3 regions of the Anaerobacillus sp. QJM3NY_32 genome follow, and region 3 is predicted to be linked to each of the others. Evidence: riboswitches for the same ligand, from Rfam matches in the RefSeq annotation. Region 3 holds a riboswitch; each other region holds the start of a gene.
What was found. A riboswitch is a leader RNA that binds a small molecule or an ion and turns the genes downstream of it on or off. The one in region 3 is predicted to bind cobalamin.
Positions count from the first base shown of each region.

Region 1 (6,427 bases), 480 kb from region 3:
TTTGCATGCACAAGTCCACTTACAAGAGCTGAAAGCATATCGTTGTCACCAAACTTTAACTCTTCCGTTGAGACCGTATCATTTTCATTAATAATCGGCATGACCCCTCTTGCCAGCAATTCAGAAAGCGTATCAAACGCATTTTTGTATCGTTCTTGATTCGAGAAATCGGGGCGTGTTAAAAGAATTTGAGCGACTGAAATGTTCCGCTGACTGAATTCCTCTATATAAGATTTAATAAGTAAACTTTGACCAAGAGCGGCTGCAGCCTGCTTTCCTTTTAACGTGACGGGTCTTGCTGGATATCCAAGTTCTTTAAAACCTGCCGCAACTGCGCCTGAAGAAACAAGAAGTACTTCATGTCCTTCCTGACGAATTAATGCGAGGGCGTTAACATGATCAATGAGCTTAACTAGATCAATTTCTCCCTTACCGTTTGTTAATGAACTGCTCCCAATCTTAACAACAATTCGTTTCTTTCTCATGTTACATCTCCTTATATGAATACGTTCTTTCACGTTAAAGTACAAAATGATTTTTAGTATCTTACCACAAAATTTCTTTTTTGTCGTACATTACTTTTACTCTTAATGTCTAAAAAAAGATCAACTCATTATTTGAGTTGACCTTTCTTTCATTTCTTTATAAATCATCAAATCCATTATCATCAGACACTTTTGTATACTGACGTGATTTCTGTTCGAAGAAATCACTTTTCCCAGCGTTCACATCCGCGTAGGCTTTGATCCACCGCATAGGGTTCTCTCGGTGACCTTCAAATGGGCGTTCGATACCAAGCTGATTGACGCGATTGTTTGCCATAAATTTAATGTAGTCATTGAGTTCGTTCATTGTAATACCAGGGAAACGATTACCAATAATGTATTCTCCCCATTTCATCTCAAGCTCAGCAGCTTCACGAAATGTATTCGTGATGAAATCATGATTTTCTTTCGTATTCAGTTCAGGATGCTCATTGAACAATTCTTTCACTATATTAACGAACAACGTCACATGCAGCTGCTCATCCCGATTAATATAGTTAATCATTGTTGAGGTAGACACCATCTTTTGATTTCGAGCAAGGTTATAAAAGAAAGCGAACCCGGCGTAGAAGAAAAGCCCTTCAAGAATAATGTCATAAACAATCGATTCAAAAAACGTTTGTGGTGTTGGATTTTTAACAAATGCTTCATAACCAGAAGCAATAAATTGGTTTCGTTCTAAGAGCACGTCATCATACTTCCAATATTCAAAAATGCGGTCTTGCTCATTTTTATTTACAATGGAAGAAAGTACATAGCTATATGACTGATTATGCACAACTTCCTGGAACGAAAGCACCTGCATGAGCGCAGAAAGGCTTGAATCTGTTAAGTAATCCGCAACCTTACTTGAATAGTCGGTTTGAATCGAATCTAGGAAGGCAAGAAGACCAATAATCTTCTTAAACGTATCTTGCTCATCTTCGCTTAATGCTTCCCATTGCTTCACGTCGTTCGACATATTGATTTCAAACGGAGTCCAAAAGTTTCCTAGCATATTTTTGTACATAGGATATGCCCAGCTAAAGCGGACATCATCCCAGTTTAAAACGTTTGAGCTTTCTCCATTAATAATTCCAGTCGAGCTATTCGGTGCGGAGACATCGTATAGCTTTCTTTGTTGAATCGTAGCCATTTCCAATTCCTCCTTTAGCTTGCGCAGCTTTCACAGTCGTCAATATCTACAGATGTACTTCGTGTATAGTAGGTTGTTTTCAACCCTTTTCTCCAAGCTGTCATATGAATGTTCAATAAGTCCTTCGCTTTTACCGTACTTTGCACATAGATATTAAACGATATTGATTGGTCCACATGACGCTGTCTGGCTGCATTCTGCTCAATACTCCAAAGCTGATCAATGTGATAAGCCGATTTGTAATACCAGGTCGTTTCAGGTGAAAGATCAGGCGCTGTAACAGGAATTTTGTAGTTCTTCTTTTCTTCAGAGTATTCTTTTTGGAAAATCGGATCGATTGATGCTGTAGATCCAGCTATTAAACTTGTTGAACTGTTAGGGGCAACCGCTAAAAGATAGGCATTTCTGACACCATTCGTTTGGACCCTTTCCTTAAGGGACTGCCATTTTTCACTAACGTAACCTCGTTGCTTAAAGTACTCCCCATTTTGCCAATCAGAGCCTTCAAAGAGAGAGTAGCTTCCTTTTTCAACGGCAAGCTCATGACTTGCCTGTATCGTTAAATAATTGATTGTTTCATATAGTTCGTCCGCATAGTCTGCCGCTTCCTGACTTTCCCAGACAATCTCTTTTTTCGCAAGGAGGTGATGCCAACCAAACGTTCCAAGACCAATGCTTCTATACTTCTCATTCGTTAACTGGGCTTGAGGCACTTCGATCGTATTAATATCGATCACGTTATCCAGCATTCTTACCTGAATTGGAATTAATCGCTCTAGTGCATTAGCTGCAACCGCACGCCCAAGATTAATACTTGATAGATTACAAACGACATAGTCACCAGGCGTTTTCGTAATGATAATTTTACCGTCTTTCGTGATTTCCTCTTCAACAGTCGTTGCACTCATATTTTGCATAATTTCCGTACAAAGATTGGAAGCATAGATCATACCAGCATGCTTATTCGGATTCGCTCGATTCACCGTATCTCGATAGAACATATAAGGCGTCCCAGTTTCCAATTGTGATTTCATAACTCGCTTCATAATCTCAATCGCCGGCACGGTTTTTCTTGAAAGTTCAGGATGGTTCACACATTTCCTATATTTCATACGAAACTCTCCTGATCCTTTTTCTTTGTCATAAGCATCTTCAAGAGAGAACCCCATCACCTGACGGACTTCATGCGGATCAAATAAATACCAGTCTCCACGGTCTTCCACTGTTTCCATAAAGATATCTGGAATACAAAGACCCGTGAAAAGATCATGTGTCCTCATTCGTTCGTCTCCGTTATTAAGCTTGGCATCAAGAAATTCGAAAACGTCTTTATGCCAGACATCAAGATATACAGCAACAGCACCTTGACGCTGTCCTAGCTGGTCTACGCTCACAGCTGTATTGTTTAACTGCTTCATCCATGGTAAAACCCCAGATGAATTTCCTTTAAATCCTTTAATATCACTCCCACGAGAACGAATTTTCCCGAGATATGCTCCAATTCCTCCTCCATTTTTCGAAACGGTCGCTACATCTGTATTGCTGTCATAGATTCCTCTAAGACTGTCATCCACCGTATCGATAAAGCATGAGCTTAGTTGTCCATAGCTTTTCCCTGCATTTGAAAGAGTAGGAGTTGCTACTGTCATATATAAATTAGATAGCGCCCAATACGCTTCTTCAATCAGATTTAACCTCTTATCTTTTGGTTCATTTACCATGAGCGTCATAGCAATGACTAGAAAGCGCTCTTGAGGTAATTCATACACATTCTTATCATGATCTGTAGCTAGATAGCGGTCTGCGAGCGTTCGTAGTCCGATGTATGTAAACAAACGATCTCTTGATGGCTCGATTAATTTAGCAACATGCTCTACTTCATTCTTGGAATAAGACTGAAGGAGTGCCTTGTTATAAATCCCTTCATCTGTCAGCTTTTGTAGAAGGCGATAGAAGCTTCCCCCACCATATACCTCTTTCTCAGTTCGATGTGAAAGAGACTTACGATAGAGCGAACGAAGATGAAAAGCTGCTGCCACATAAGTCCAGTCAGGTTCTGTTGCGCTAATTCGTTCAAGGGCATTTAAAACTAGAATATTACCAACCTCTTCTTGCGTTGATTCTTCTGAAATACCATCAATTGTTTTTTCAATAAAACTCTCACTAGCAAGTAACGGGTACTCATCTAGGAGCGTTCTTACTTCCTCTATCATTTTTGTTACTGTCATTTCTGCTACAGTACTCATATACCTCTCTCCTTTATCCATCCAAAATAAAAAGCTCACTCTCGGAAGAGTGAGCCTGGAGAAAACGACAACGTATAAATGAACGTACTCGTACATTTACCCTGCCATTTCTCACCCTCAACCCCCGAAGAATAGAAACGTTTTTGACTATACGGCAGGTCTACTGGCTTGTGCTTCTTCCTTGGCAAGCCTTCCCGGAATTAACTCCAGTGGCTTCTTGCCTTGTCCACACGACAGTTGCGAGGACAGCTCCGGATTCAGACCGGATTCCCTATTAAGTCGTTATACGACACCGCATACTCAATTATTTAATTACGTACAATTTACACCATATATAGTATCTGAAACACTTGATAGTTACTAAATATTGATAACCTCATCTTACATGATGCTTTAATTTAGCACAAGCTTTATTGTTACATTGACTTCGATTTATTTCAACTCTAAAGACACTCACCTATCACTTTCAACATGCTCATGCATATATTGTTGATAACTAAAAAAGTTTCCTAAAGGAAAGAAAGGTGAGTATGATGAAAAGATTATCTTCGGTTAATTTTAAGAAATTGGCTGGCTATACACAACTCTGTCAGAAATTTGGTATTTTGAGTGAACAAGAAAGCAAAGAAATTCTACAAAAGTTAAGTGAGCATAAAACATAAAGTTCTAACTACGATTGAAAAGGAAGCGAGATCACGATCCTTCCTCCCTTTTTATTGTCTTCGGCGTAAATGTTACCATTATGCTTTTCTACTATTGTTTTCGTAATCGATAGACCAATGCCAGAACCTGATTTGTCACCTGTATAGAATCGTTCAAAAACGCGCTGTGGATTCTCGCCAAAGCCTTTACCATCATCTTCAACCTCAATATAAACTTGACCATTATCTTGGTGGACATGTACTTCTATAACGGACGAAGCGAATCGAAGGGCATTACCGAATATATTCATAAAAGCTTGCTTCATTTTATCACTGTCCATCTTAACGTCTATGGCATGATCAGTGTCATACCTTACCTCTATTTGCCGTTGATGTGCAAGTGGTTTTACCGCAGTGATGACTTCCATCAACACGTGATGAAGATCGACTACTTCATAAGTAAAAGATTCATCTACTGTTTCTAACCTAGTTAAATAAGAAATGTCCTGCACGATCTTTTTTAAACGCTGCGTTTCTTTCACGATTACTTCAAGACTATACTCGACGTCCTCTCCTACGATTACTTCATCTAGAATCCCTTCCGCATTCCCTTGAATGGCCATTAGAGGTGTTTTTAATTCATGAGACGCATTTTGAAGGAATTCCTTCTGATCAAAATCATTTTTTCGAAGTTGCTCCGTTAGTTCTTGAAACGTCTTAGCAAGTTCATTGATTTCATCCTTTGTTTTAAGCGTCAACGGGGGTTGTTCCTTGCGCATCGTAAATTCCCTCATGTGGTTGGCAAGTAATCGAATTGGCCCCGCTATTCCTTTCTGCATAATAGCAGCAAGGAGCACGGCAACAGCAGCAGATACTAAAAGACTAACAGCCTGTGATTGCTGAATAATCCGATTGAAACCTTCAAGACTTTCTACCTTCGTAAATAGCACAATACTGCCAACTTGCTCTCGTGAAAGACTAATTGGCACTTCCTCTGTAACGTATAATTTTCCTTTGTTTTCTTCATAATCAATTCGAACTACTTCATCGACATTCGAATAAATTGCCTTCTCGTTTGCATTATAAATTATAAATTGAGATGAGATTAAATTGCCTGCCATTTCAATTCTTCTGCGATCAAGTAACCCATTAGGTGAATTTTCGCCCTTCCACTGTCGATCTTCGAGCATTTGACTAATTTGCAATCCCTCTTTTTGCAGCTGTTCTCTCGTTTCGCGCACAAGATATTCTTGAAACAAATATTGAAATGAAATAGTAGTAATAAGCAGAATAACAACAATAAGAACGATATAACTAAGAAACAATTTGGTACCGATATTAACCTTCTTCATCGATTTTATAGCCATACCCCCAGACTGTCGCAATCTTCGCTTGCGCATTTGCATCTGACATCTTTTTACGTAGCCTTTTCACAAGGTCATCAATAATCCTGCCATCACCTACATATTGATAACCCCAAATGGCTTCAATTAATCTCTCTCTTGTAAACGGTTGTCCTGAATGTTGGAGGAGATAGGCGAGCACATCGTACTCTTTCGGCGTTAAAGCCATTTCTTCCTCATTCACTAATAACAGTCTTTTTTTCTTATTTAAACGTACGTTCTGAACAGTGATTTCTTGTGAAGAATGGTTTTTCTCTAGGCGATTCATCCGTTTGAATAGATTCTTAATACGCACAACAAGTTCTCTAGGGCTAAAAGGTTTCGTTAAGTAATCATCAGCACCAAGTTCAAGGCCTAGTATCCGATCAAGCTCTTCATCTCTTGCGGAAACAACGATAACGGGAATGTAAGAATACTTTCTTAACCGTCGAAGGAGTTCAAGTCCATCAACATTTGG
Region 1 is NZ_CM149684.1:3,519,995-3,526,421, forward strand. Features, by position in the region: gene proB (glutamate 5-kinase) at 1-485, opposite strand, end outside; gene AC0VYH_RS18335 (ribonucleotide-diphosphate reductase subunit beta) at 643-1,680, opposite strand; gene AC0VYH_RS18340 (ribonucleoside-diphosphate reductase subunit alpha) at 1,695-3,908, opposite strand; cobalamin riboswitch at 4,063-4,238, opposite strand; gene AC0VYH_RS18345 (sensor histidine kinase) at 4,597-5,934, opposite strand; gene AC0VYH_RS18350 (response regulator transcription factor) at 5,906-6,427, opposite strand, start outside.
Region 1: linked by a shared signal. The riboswitch ahead of AC0VYH_RS18340 (ribonucleoside-diphosphate reductase subunit alpha) and the one ahead of AC0VYH_RS20495 (ABC transporter substrate-binding protein) in region 3 are both predicted to bind cobalamin.

Region 2 (6,427 bases), 710 kb from region 3:
TTCGCGGGCCACTCTTTTTATGTTTTTCATCTCATTTTAATAAGAAAATAAGGACACCATCTGATAAAATTAAAGTTACCACACAATAACCATCGGAGGTGCCCTTATGTTTAAAGAGTATAACATGAATCAAGTGATTTTACCTATGGATTTAGGAATGAAACTTCAAGAAAATGATATTGCCTATGCCGTTCACGACCTGGTCGAACAGATTCCAGATGAAGCTTTCTCACGTTTTTTACGCGATACAGGATGTCCCTCTTATCATCCACGTATGATGATGAAAGTGATTCTATGTGCGTACACGCAATCGGTTTTTTCAGGAAGAAAGATTGAAGCCCTTCTTTACGATAGCGTTCGCATGATGTGGTTGTCTCAAGGTTATGAACCGAGTTACCGTACGATCAATCGCTTCCGTGTCCATCCCGAAGCTATGGAGCTTCTTCGCGAGTGCTTCGTTCAGTTTCGATGTCATTTGGTTAAAGAAGAGGCGATTGATCAGGAAGCGATTTTTATTGATGGAACCAAAATTGAGGCGAACGCCAATAAATTTACGTTTGTTTGGCGCAAGTCTGTTGAAAGGTATAGTGCCAGTCTGATCGAAAAATCGAACCAAATGTATGATGAGTTGGTTGAAAACGAAATTATTCCTGAGATCAAGCGAGAAAATCCGGAACAACTCTCCATTGAAGAGCTTTTAAAAATCGAAGAAAAGCTGGAAGATAAGGTGGAGGAATTGAGTGAGAAGATTGACGCCAGTGAAGAGGTAAACGAGCGAAAAAAACTTCGGTCCGAGCGAAAAGGGCCGAAGCAATCCCTCAAGCAGTTGAAAGATATCGTAGGGCGCAAACAGAAATACGAGACCGACATGGCCATTTTCGAAGAACGCAACAGTTATTCGAAGACTGATCACGATGCCACTTTCATGCGCATGAAAGAAGATCACATGAAAAACGGTCAATTAAAAGCTGGTTACAATCTCCAAATTGCGACAGAAGGACAATATACGCTCGCTTACGATATCTTTCCAAACCCGACGGATACACGTACATTACGTCCCTTTCTCGACCATATCGAGAACGACTTTTTTACACTCCCTGACTATATCGTCGCCGATGCCGGTTATGGAAGCGAAGAAAATTATAAGGATGTTTTGAAGAATCGTGAGCGCAAGCCACTGATAACATACAGTACCTATCGCACCGAGAAAAAGAAGCGTTTCAAGCAGAATGAATTCAACACAGCCAACTGGGCCTACAACGAGGAAAGGGATTCGTTCATATGTCCGAACGGACAACAGTTGATGTTCCGTCACCTCTCTCATCGAACCGATCGTGGAGGTTTCACACGGGAATTCAGGGTTTATGAATGTGATGACTGTTCAGATTGTCCTCTTCGTTCGCAGTGTACCAAAGCGCAGGAAGGGAACAATCGCAAGATCTATTATAATGCCCAATGGGAAGAGCAAAAGAAAATCATTCGAGAACTGCTTTCAGAAGAAAAAACGGGAAAAATCTACGGTCAACGGAAAATTGACGTAGAACCAGTTTTTGGATTTCTGAAGGCTAATTTGGGTTTTACTCGAATGTCCGTTAGGGGCAAAGAAAAAGTCAAAAATGAATTAGGCTTTGCGCTCATGGCGGTGAACTTGAGAAAGTACACCGCCATGATTACCGACAAAGCTAAAAAGAATAGGAACAAACACGCCAAAAAAGGTCCCGTTCATCAAAAACCGATGAACGGGACCTTTTTTTCAGTAATTTAGGCTATTTATGTCCCAGCCTCATTTTTTTTGGCTATATTAATGAGCCTAAAATCGGGAATCAACAGTATAAGCTAACATAGCCTTTTTGTTAAAGTGACAATCAAAATGATCGTCTTCTTTTTATATTACATTTGATAAACATAAGTAGGTTCATATAAACTAAGAAACAACGAACAATGAATACTTCACGGTTGTCAGGAGCGACGTATGGAAAATCAAACGAGTTATGCCTATGACATTATTCAAGTATGCCTTTTGGCTGGAAAGGTAATGCTGCAAAATGGCGGTGAAACTTACCGTGTAGAAGATACGATGACTAGAATTGCGGACGCTTATGGGGCAACGCATTCGAATAGTTACGTAACCCCTACTGGGATTATTTTCTCTTTAGAAGGTCCTGAACCTTCCAAAACACAGTTGATGCGCATTTCAGAGCGCACGACGGATTTAGATAAAGTAACGAAGGTAAATAGTATATCGAGGAGAATTAGCAGCGGTGGTCTTTCGATTAAGGAAGCTTATGAAGAGCTTGACCAATTGGATAAAATGACCGAGCGGTATACATTTCCTAAGCAGTTAGTTGCTGCTGCGATTGCAAGCGGTTGTTTTCTAATTATGTTTCAAGGGGAGTGGGGAGATTTTCTTCCGGCAGTTCTTGCAGGGGGAGGTGGCTTTTATAGTGTTTCACTATTTAACCGCCTTGTACCGATAAAATTCTTCTCAGAGTTCCTTGCTTCATTTGTCATAGGATTACTCGCTGTCCTTTTTGTGTCTACTGGAATCGGTGGGCAACTTGATAAAATTATTATTGGTTCAGTGATGCCACTTGTTCCTGGTCTATTAATCACGAATGCTGTAAGGGATTTAATGGCGGGGCATTTAATATCTGGCCTATCTAAAGGCGCAGAAGCCTTTCTTACCGCATTTGCGATTGGAGCAGGCATTGCCCTTGTTGTATCATTTTTATAGAAAGGGAGGACAATTATGACAATTATTGCTCAGGTTTTGACGAGCTTTGTGGCAAGTGCAGCGTTTGGATTATTATTTAACGCTCCTAAATCCTCCCTTATTAAAGGCGGGTTTGTTGGCATGTGTGGCTGGATGATTTATTACGGAATGGAGGCATCAGGTATTGATGCTGTCATCGCCACTGTAACAGCCTCATTTGTCATCGCTGTTATTAGTCAGGTTTTTGCAAAGGTGTATCGGACACCAGTCATTATATTTAGTGTAGCGGGGATTATTCCGCTTGTTCCAGGTGGTCTGGCTTACGATGCGATGAGGAATTTCGTTCAAAATGATTACAATAGTGCCATTAACCTTGCAGCCAGAGCATTTATGATATCGGGATCCATTGCAGTAGGGTTAGTATTTTCGGAAGTGATCAATCAAATCATACGGCATTCCACACTCGCAAGGGGGCAGAAATAGGTCTTCATCCTTTTGCAATGTAGGCATTCATTATGATAACGTTTAGTTGGATAACTGTGTCGAACGGTGTCAAATAATGTTAGTATCTGGGGAGGATCAATAATGAAAACCTATCCCCATCTCGGGTTGTTAACAATTCGATTGGTCGTAGGTATGCTTTTTTTTGCTCATGGTTTTTTAAAGTTTTCTGAAGGGATCACGAATACAGTAGCTTTTTTTGAGACAATCGGTATTTCTGGTTTTCTTGCTTATGTTGTGGCTATAGTTGAGTTAACTGGAGGAGTTTTGATGATTCTCGGCTTAGGAACGCGAATTGTCAGCGTACTGTTTTCCATGATTTTATTAGGAGCTCTTCTCTTTGTAAAGAGATCAACTGGAATGCTGGGCGGTTATGAACTAGACATTGCTTTTCTAGCTATGTCAGTGTCTTTATTTCTAGGAGGCGGCGGTCCATATAGTCTTTCAACATACCTTAAGAGAAAAGGTTGGTCGTTTAAGATCGATCAGGAGAAAGTAACAAAGGATTAAAGAGGAAGTGACTGAATGGCTAAACCAAAAAAGAAGTTAAAACCGGGTGCCAGATGGTTATTATTATTTGCGGGACTCGTTATTCTATTTTTGTTTATTAACTTTCTGTTTCATCCATTTGCAAATACAAAAGGATTTAAATTAGATTCTCAACCGCACTTGGGTGAGGAAACAGCGCCAGTTGAAATTGTGCAATTTGGTGATTATAAATGCTCTTCATGTCAATCCTTTAATGAATCTTTGCTTCCAAAAATCCAAGAGGAATTATTAGCAACTGAGAAAGCAAAATTTTACTTTGTCCATTATCCGTTCCTCTATAAAGATTCCACGAGGGCTGCTGAATTTGCTGAGGTTGTTTATCAAGAATTAGGTAATGATGTATTTTGGCAATTTCATCATGTTCTGTATGACAAACATAAAAAAGGATCTGAGACGAAAGATGTTTTAACTGAATCTTTCTTAACGAAAACCCTTAGTGGTCTAGTTAGTGAAGAAGAAACGGACAGAGTTGTTAAAGCCTATAAGAGTGGTGCAGGTGAGAAACGAGTAGAAGCTGACCTTGCTTATGCAAATAAAAAGAATGTTTCAGAAACGCCTACCTTATTTGTAGATGGTAAGCGTTTTGACGGAACTAGTTTATCTGAATTAAAACAAATGGTTGAGGATTCAACCGACGAATAAATAAAGGCGCTGTGAAGGCGTCTTTTTTTTGTTGCATTCTAATTAATTGGTTCCTCTGCAGGCGGAAAAATCATTAAATAAACGTTTGTTTAAGGTATAAATAGTTAAACAAACGTTTGATTAACGAATGGTATTGACTTTTGGATCCCCGGCATGAAGAATAGAGAAGTACAATTGAATAAAATGGAAAAGGTGTACTGATTCCAGTACTTAATAGGGAAATTGGTGAAAATCCAATGCGGTCCCGCCACTGTAAGAAGTAAGGACGGTGCGTTACCCCACTTATCAATGATAGGGAAGGGGCATTCGTTCAACAAAGCTTCAAGCCAGGAGACCTGCCTTTTCTAAAGCACTGATTGACCTACGGACGATAGGGGGGTGTAACGGAGAAGACTGGGAAAAGTCTATTTGTTATGCATGCTCTTATGAAAAGAGTATGCATTTTTTATTGTTTAGAAAAGGAGAGATGATATGAAAAAGAATGTAAGCGAATCAAGAGTGTATAAGAGCAGCCGTATTTTTCCGCCTGACCTTAACAGCCATGGAACATTATTTGGGGGTAAACTCCTTGCCGATATGGATATGCTAGCATCAATCGCGGCGACAAGGCATTCTCGTCTAGAATGCGTGACAGTGTCTATGGATACGGTGGAGTTTTTACATCCTATAACGGAAGAGGATTCGATTCATTATGAAGCTTTTGTCATATGGACAGGTAAAAGCTCAATGGAAGTTTTTGTGAAAGTAAACGCCGAACACCTTTTAACGGGTGCCAATCGTATAGCAGCGACGTGTTTTATTACGTTTGTAGCCCTTCTCGACGGTAGACCAATGAAAGTACCTGGAATTCAGCCGGAAACTGAAGGGGAAAAGCAGCTTAACGAGCTAGCCCAAAAAAGAGCTCAAACAAGATTAGATCGTAAAGAAACAAGCAAGAATCTAGGGGGAATCCTAACGTTGTTATAACCAGAAAAGAGGGCTGGAGTATTCCGGCTCTCTTTTGTTAGTCGTGAGACATTTTATCGTTATATTTTGGTTCATTCCTAAAAGATGGTAGTTTTGTATTTAAAACCATATTTAGCTGATTGGAGAGGGAATCACCCCTCACTCTTATAGAAACAATATTTACGAGAGAGGTTCCTTTTTAGATCCCCTGGAATCGGAAACTTTTTGTGGAAATCAAGTTAGTAAAAGAGTGTTGAGTGGTATAGGGATGAGAGTGAAATGAATAAAAACAAAGGAGACGGCCAATGTGGATTAGACATGATTTCTTCAAGTATATAACAGGTATTATTCTATTATTAATCTGTTTTTTCTTTTTGACAGAATTAGATTTATTGAAACCGGTGAAAACAATTATAGGTACATTGTTTTATCCAGTACTAATTGCTGGTTTTTTGTATTATGCAATCAAGCCTATTGTTAAGTTATTAAAAAAGATTCCATTTGTATCAGATATTGTCGCGATTTTAATTGTGTTTATAGGGATTGCGGGTATCCTCTATACTGGATTCACTTTTCTAGCAAATCCGATTCAGAGTCAGGTTTCAGAGTTTTCGAAGGAGTTGCCTGAGAAGCTGAAAGAATCAGCAAAAGAAGCTGAGAAAATGATGGAGAAAAATGATATGGGGATGCTTTCTGTAGAAAACCTTCAACAAAAAGCAACGAGCTATTTAGGTAATTTAACGCAAAGCCTCGGTGATCATATTATGCAGGTTGTGAGTGCATTAACAAGTGCTACGACAGTCCTTGTAATCGTACCTTTTGTCTTATTCTATTTTCTTAAAGATGATCATAAATTAAGCCCATTTCTCCTAAGATTTATTCCAAATAAACATCAGGGTGAAGGAGAACAGATCCTTCATAAGGTTGATAAAACTTTATCGGCCTATATTATCGGACAAATTATTGTAGCAATCGTAGACGGTGTCCTAATGTATGTTGGTTATTTAATCATTGGACTACCTTATGCATTAATATTAGGACTATTTGTGATGATCACAGCAGTGGTCCCATTTTTCG
Region 2 is NZ_CM149684.1:366,014-372,440, forward strand. Features, by position in the region: gene AC0VYH_RS01995 (IS1182 family transposase) at 107-1,765, shown strand; gene AC0VYH_RS02000 (threonine/serine exporter family protein) at 1,973-2,734, shown strand; gene AC0VYH_RS02005 (threonine/serine exporter family protein) at 2,750-3,196, shown strand; gene AC0VYH_RS02010 (DoxX family protein) at 3,299-3,724, shown strand; gene AC0VYH_RS02015 (DsbA family protein) at 3,740-4,405, shown strand; cobalamin riboswitch at 4,579-4,762, shown strand; gene AC0VYH_RS02020 (acyl-CoA thioesterase) at 4,877-5,371, shown strand; gene AC0VYH_RS02025 (AI-2E family transporter) at 5,656-6,427, shown strand, end outside.
Region 2: linked by a shared signal. The riboswitch ahead of AC0VYH_RS02020 (acyl-CoA thioesterase) and the one ahead of AC0VYH_RS20495 (ABC transporter substrate-binding protein) in region 3 are both predicted to bind cobalamin.

Region 3 (6,427 bases):
CCTCATCGATGATGAGGTAGCAATCTTGCTTTTCCGCTTCAGCAATCAAGGTTCTGACTGATTCAGCATCGTACGAAACACCGGTTGGGTTATTTGGCGTACAGAGAAAAATGGCGTCAAGGTGATTCATTTTTTCAATAAGTGGGTTTGGGTCGAGACGCCACCCCTCTTCAAGCGTATGGTAAGTAATTTCGCAGCCTGCACTACGGCACGCTTCTTCATACTCTGAAAAAGCAGGCTGCACAATACAAACTCGTTTATGAAAAAGAAAACGGCCGACGAGCGTGATTAGCTCAGCACCACCGTTACCTACGAGAACGCGACTTTCTTCTGTATTGTGCATTGCTGCAAGCTTTTTCGTTAGCGAGGACGCGTGGGGGTCAGGGTATGTTGTGATGAGGTTGAAAGCGTCAGGCCACTTTTCGATCAGCGCCTTTGGAGGACCGATTGGATTTAGGTTTGCGCTGAAATCGAGCGTCTCCTCAGGCTGTGCGATACTCAGCGATTCATATAAATAGTGCGGATTAGAGCCGTGTGATGGTAGCAATGAAAAGCCCTCCGATCCATAAGATAAATAGAAAAAGAATGCTCGTGCGATTCATGATCGCAATCGCTTTTGGAATATGTATGGCGCTTAGCTTAATAATGGGATCACCGATAAGCGCACGGTTTGAGACGATGCCTTTATATGTGTTCACCCCGCCAAGCTGCACGCCGAGAAGCGCTGCCGTTGCCGCTTCACCCCAGCCGCTGTTTGGGCTCGGATGCTGTTTTGCATCGCGAAATAAAACGTGCCAGGCGCGGCTTCTTGAGGTATGCTCCGGCTTTTTGGAAAGCATCATGCAGCAGCCTGTGATGCGACTTGGAATCCAGTTCACAGCGTCATCAAGCTTCGCAGAGGCATAGCCAAATGCTTCGTATTTTTCGTTTCGATAGCCAACCATTGAATCACACGTGTTAATCGCTCGGTAGGCCACCGCCCCAACGCTACCGCCGATAAGCGCCCAGAATAGCGGTGCCGTAATGCCGTCGCTAGTGTTCTCAGCGACCGTTTCAACAGTGCCTCGCACGATTTCACTTTCATCGAGATGATCTGTATCACGTCCAACGATCCAGGAAAGCTTGCGTCGCGCCTCTGTCATATCACCTTGCTGGAGCGGCTTATATACGTCCAGTGCCGCCTGGCGCAAACTTTTCTGCGAAATCGTAGTTGCGATGAGAATGCCTTCAAAGAAAATCCCCACAAGCGGGTGAAGGGTGTAAGCAAGAAAAACGGTCAAACCGGTTAGAGTGATCACGACGACAAGAACGGTGAGCGTCATGAGGGCACCTTTTTGTTTGCGGTTCGCACCATAGTTCCAGCGTTTGTCGAGAAAGCTGATAAGTGAGCCAAACCACTTCACTGGATGCGGCCATTTTGGTGGATCGCCAATCAGCAGATCTAGAAAAAAAGCGAGGCTAATCGCAAGAAGGTGATACATGATCATAGCGAGAGCCTCGTACGGTACTTTTCAAGTGCCTCTGTCGTACAGTTGTAAACGGCGAGGCTAATCAATTTTCCGAGCGTTGTAATCGTGCCCGCGTATGCCTGATGCTGTCCACGCTGTGTCGCGGCGACCAGAATGCTGTCTGTAGAAGTACCTGTTGCTATGGTGCCTGTCACCGAGTCTTTTACTTGCTGGTCGTGCATGACCTTAACTTTTGCTTCCGTTGCGGTCATGATGCTTTGGATGAACGCTTCATCTGTGAGCGTTCCGTTTACGAAAATCCACGTGTTGATCGTTCCAGGGAGCGGCTCGTATACGTGCTCTGCGCTTTTCGAGGCATCAACGGCGTTTCCAACGCCTGCCGTTACAACGACAAATACCGAAACGCCTTCATCTTCTACTAAGCGGTAAGAGACATCCTCTAATCGAACGGCCGTCATCATGCCAACTGTTTCTGTCGGATCGATGCCGTGCTCCTCTAAAAACGTCGCCATTTCTTCTTTATGATCTGAACAGCTGTAGCTTTTAGGGACGTGGCGGTTGACGAACGTACCATACCAGCCAGTTCCAGATCCTACGACACCCGAAGACATCGTCCGAAGCGGAAATGGTGTCGTGAGAGTGATCATGTTTTCTGACCGCTCAAGGTAGCGCTCATCAATGGTAAGATCGCTTTGATCCTCTGCCTGTTTTTCTGGTAATAAGAGCATTTGTGGCTTTGGCACGGTCGGATGCGGATGCTTTTCAATTTTTGTGCGATAAACCGATTGAATGCGCTGTTCGTTTAGGACGTCATTTGGCTTGTTGTGCATGTTGATTTTCCCATTTTCAAGAAGAAGCAGGCGGTCACAGTACAGACCTGCCAGATTCAAGTCGTGAAAAATCGAAATCACTGTTAGCCCCTGTTCGCGCGTCCATTTTTTTAAGAGATCGAGCAGTTCTTTTTGATAAGAAAGGTCGAGGTGGTTCGTCGGCTCGTCTAATAAGAGAATCTCGGGTTCCTGCGCAAGCGCCTGTGCGAGAAAGACGCGCTGACGCTCACCGCCTGAGAGTTCGTTCACGTAGTTATCCGCGAAGGCGGCGATTCCCGTTTGCTCCATTGTACGCTGTACAACCGCCTCGTCATGCTCGCTCCACATTTGAAACCATCCCGTCTGATGGGCGTAGCGTCCGAGCGAAACGGTTTCTTTAACGGTATAAGGAAAAGCCTGATCCGCATGCTGTGGAAGAACCGCGAGCACGCGCGCTAGCTGTTTCGCTGAGTAGCTTGAGAGCGGCTTATCTTTAAGCAAGATCGAGCCGGACTTTGCTTTTAGAATGCCGCTAACCATTTTAAAAATAGTCGTTTTGCCGCTTCCGTTTGGTCCAACGATCCCGAGAAGCTCACCTTGATTCACATCAAACGAAATGTCATCAAGTACGTCGTGACCGGGGTATCCTCCTGTAACAGAATGTACGCTTAGCATGCTTATCCTCTTCTTTCCTTACGTCTTCGTATTAAAATAATGGCAAACACCGGGGCACCGATGAGCGATGTGATGACGCCAATCGGTAGTTCAGTTGGTGAAATGATCGTTCGTGAAATCAAATCAGCGATGATCAGAAAAGCAGCTCCAAGTAAAATGGATAGTGGCAGTAAATGCCTGTGATCCGGGCCCCATAGAAGGCGCGTTAAATGCGGAATCACAAGGCCAACGAAACCAATCGTTCCTGAAACCGCAACAGCTGCCCCTGTTAAAATCGAGCCGCCGATGAGAATCCAAAGCTTTCGTTTCGCGACGTTCACGCCGATATGCTGAGCGCGTTCTTCACCAAACGACATTGCGTTCAGCTCCCTGCTGCTAAAGAGCAGGATCCCTGAGCCGATGATGAAAAAGGGAAGAATAATTCCGATATATTCCCATCCTCGCATCGACACGCTTCCAAGGAGCCAGCCGATAATTTGACGAAGCTCCTCTCCAGTTAAAGCGATCATAAGTGACAGAAGTGAGCCAAGAAATGAGCTAAACACAATTCCTGTTAGGATGATCGTCTCCACGCGCATCGATCGCTCTATTTGTCGTGCGAAAAAGAGCACGAGAAAAATCGTGAGAATCGATGCAGCGATGCTCATAACTGGTAGGGTGAACATGCCGACAAACGGAATGGACAGGTTGAAAAACAGCACGAGTACCGCTCCAACTGATGCTCCGGATGAAACGCCGAGCACGTACGGATCCGCTAGTGGATTACGCAAAAGACCTTGAAAGGCGGCCCCTGCTATCGCAAGAGACGCCCCCACAAGACCTGCCAAAATGACGCGCGGCAAGCGAATATCCATCACAATTGTTGTAAACATTGGATCGGTTTTGCCTATGAATGGAAGGTGCAAAACTTCGCTTCCGATTAATTTTAGAATGGTAAGCACTGGAACTGAAACAGTACCGATTGAAATGCCAAGGAGCATGGCACCAATTAAGAGTGCTATCGCAATCGGATAGGCAATGAACCGTTTATTCAGCAAAAACATCCGGGTAAACCGCTTTTGCAAGTTCCTCTACTCCTTCAGTAAGACGAGGGCCAGAGCGCGTAACGAGGTCAGAGTGTACGTCAACAACCTGCTCTTCTTTGACAGCCGTTACGTCCTGCCAGCCGTCGCGGCTTAACACTTGTTCAACTGGCTTCTCTGTATAGTAGCCGTACGTTGTGATGATCACGTCAGGATTCGCTTCGATAATCGCTTCCTGATCCACCTGGTTCCAGCCTTCCTGATCGTGCGTCACGTTCTTCGCGTGAATCATCGTTAGCATGTCATCCATAAACGTATTCTTCCCTGGAGAGTAGATTTCAGGCGCAGGGGCAACTTCGACGAAGACATTTTTCTGATCTTCTTCACTAATGCTTTCTGCTTTTGCTTGAATGTCTTCAAGATCTTGCTTCATTTCATCGATCGTTGTTTCCGCTTCTTCCGTTTCACCAGTTGCTTGTCCGATCATTTCGATGGAAGCGTACACTTCATCGAAGCTTTTCGCATCGTTCACAACGAGTACGGTGATTCCAGCATCACGAAGCTGCTGTAGACCTGCTTCTGAGTTATGTGCGCTTGAGCCGTGTGCAAGTACGAGATCAGGCTTTAGAGAAATGATTTTCTCCACGTTAAATTCCATGCCGCCGATTTTTTCGATATCAGCCGTTTCTTCCGGATAGTTGGCGAAGTCAGATACGCCAACGACTTCTTCCCCTGCTCCCAGGTCGAAAAGGATCTCAGTGTTACTCGGGATTAAGGAGACAATTTTTTCAGGATCTTTTTCGATCGTAACATCCTGGTCCAATGCATCCGTTATCGTTACTGGGAAAGCGCTATCTTCTGACTGTTCAGCTTGCTCTGTATTCGCATTTCCTTCATTTGTCGCGCTGTTCTCTTCACTCGCTCCGCAACCTGCGATGATTCCTGTAACGAGAAAAAGTAAAACGAGTAGTGAATAAAGCTTTTTCATGTGTGTTTCTCCTCCTGTTTTCTGATGTCTCTAAACTAAAAAATCCCCACGCACGAGGGCATGGAGATGGTCGAATGGAAGTAACGGTGTGCCAAAGGCAGCACCTGAATCCGTTCGCACATCCCTATCCTCGTAGGCTGTTCGCGCTAGACTCAGGCAGGTCTCCTGGCTCATGGTTATCGCATGCTGCTCCTTCCCATTCGCTGTTACGAACAGTGGATTCTGCAGCAGGCGACCATTTACAGTGGCGGGACCGCGCTGGAATTGCACCAGCTTCCCTATTAAGTCTTCATTGAAAAGACACCTGAATCGATCACTATGTAATTGGTAACAGGTTTATTATACATGATTGCGGGAGTGGGGGGAACAGTTGTGTTTTGAGGGGGTCAGGCGCGAGCCTGACCCCCTTCACAAACAAAAAACCATCATTGTCCACCCACGGTGGACAATGATGGTAATTCCTTTACTCTTCCTTCGCTTCTTCTACCATTTTCTTCAGGTCATCAATTGTTTGTCCTTCAAACGGCTCGCCGTTCACAAAGAGAGCTGGTGTGCCAGTAACGTCGAGATCACGGGCTTTCGATAAGTCGTAGTCGATCGCCGCTTCTCCTTCGCCATCTTTAAAAGCTGCAAGAACCTGTTCAGCTTTTTCTTCATCAGTCACTTCTTTTAGCGTGTCTACAAGGTAATCTTCTGTGTAGATGTCCTGCTTTTCCGTGCCTTCTGTTTGCTTTTCATACATTAATGAGTGGAATTCCCAGAACACGTCATTCCCAAGCTCCTGGTACACCACTTCAGCAAATTCCGCTGAGCGATCGGAATCAACATTAATAAATGGATAGTTGATAAACGAGAATTTGATTTCCCCTGTTTGAATTAACTCTTGATCAATTTGCGGGAAAAAAGACTGTTCGAATGCTTTACAGTAAGGACATTTGTAATCTCCAAATTCAATCACTTCTACCTGCGCATTTTCATCACCGAGAAATGGTTGCTCCATCGCTTTTTCCTCTGAACCATCAGAACTCGAGCCGCTTGAAACGACGATCACGATTACGATAACTGCAGCGACAGCGGCCACTAACCAGTAGATCCATGCTTTCGATTTTTTCTGCGCATTAGCTATTGTTTGCTTGTTCGGTTGCTTTTTCTTATTCTTATTTGCCATGATTCTTCCTCCTATGATTGTTTCGAAAAGTATTTGTAATCAACGGAAATGGCTCCACCTCCGCTAATCAAAACAGCGACTGACATACCGAGAAGAGCAAGATCCAATTCATACCCTCCGATAAATCCTGTCGTTAGTTTAACCGTAAAGATCGCTCCTAGCATGACGATCATGAAAAGCAAAGAAACAATGCGTGTGCCTAGTCCTACGATCATAAGAAGACCTCCGACTAGTTCAATCGTTGCAACGACATACGCTAAACCACCCAAAATGCTAATGCTCTCGAAAAATCCAGC
Region 3 is NZ_CM149684.1:3,995,684-4,002,110, forward strand. Features, by position in the region: gene cobD (threonine-phosphate decarboxylase CobD) at 1-547, opposite strand, end outside; gene cbiB (adenosylcobinamide-phosphate synthase CbiB) at 525-1,487, opposite strand; gene AC0VYH_RS20485 (adenosylcobinamide amidohydrolase) at 1,484-2,953, opposite strand; gene AC0VYH_RS20490 (FecCD family ABC transporter permease) at 2,956-3,996, opposite strand; gene AC0VYH_RS20495 (ABC transporter substrate-binding protein) at 3,980-4,963, opposite strand; cobalamin riboswitch at 5,102-5,286, opposite strand; gene AC0VYH_RS20500 (DsbA family protein) at 5,427-6,131, opposite strand; gene AC0VYH_RS20505 (DoxX family protein) at 6,143-6,427, opposite strand, start outside.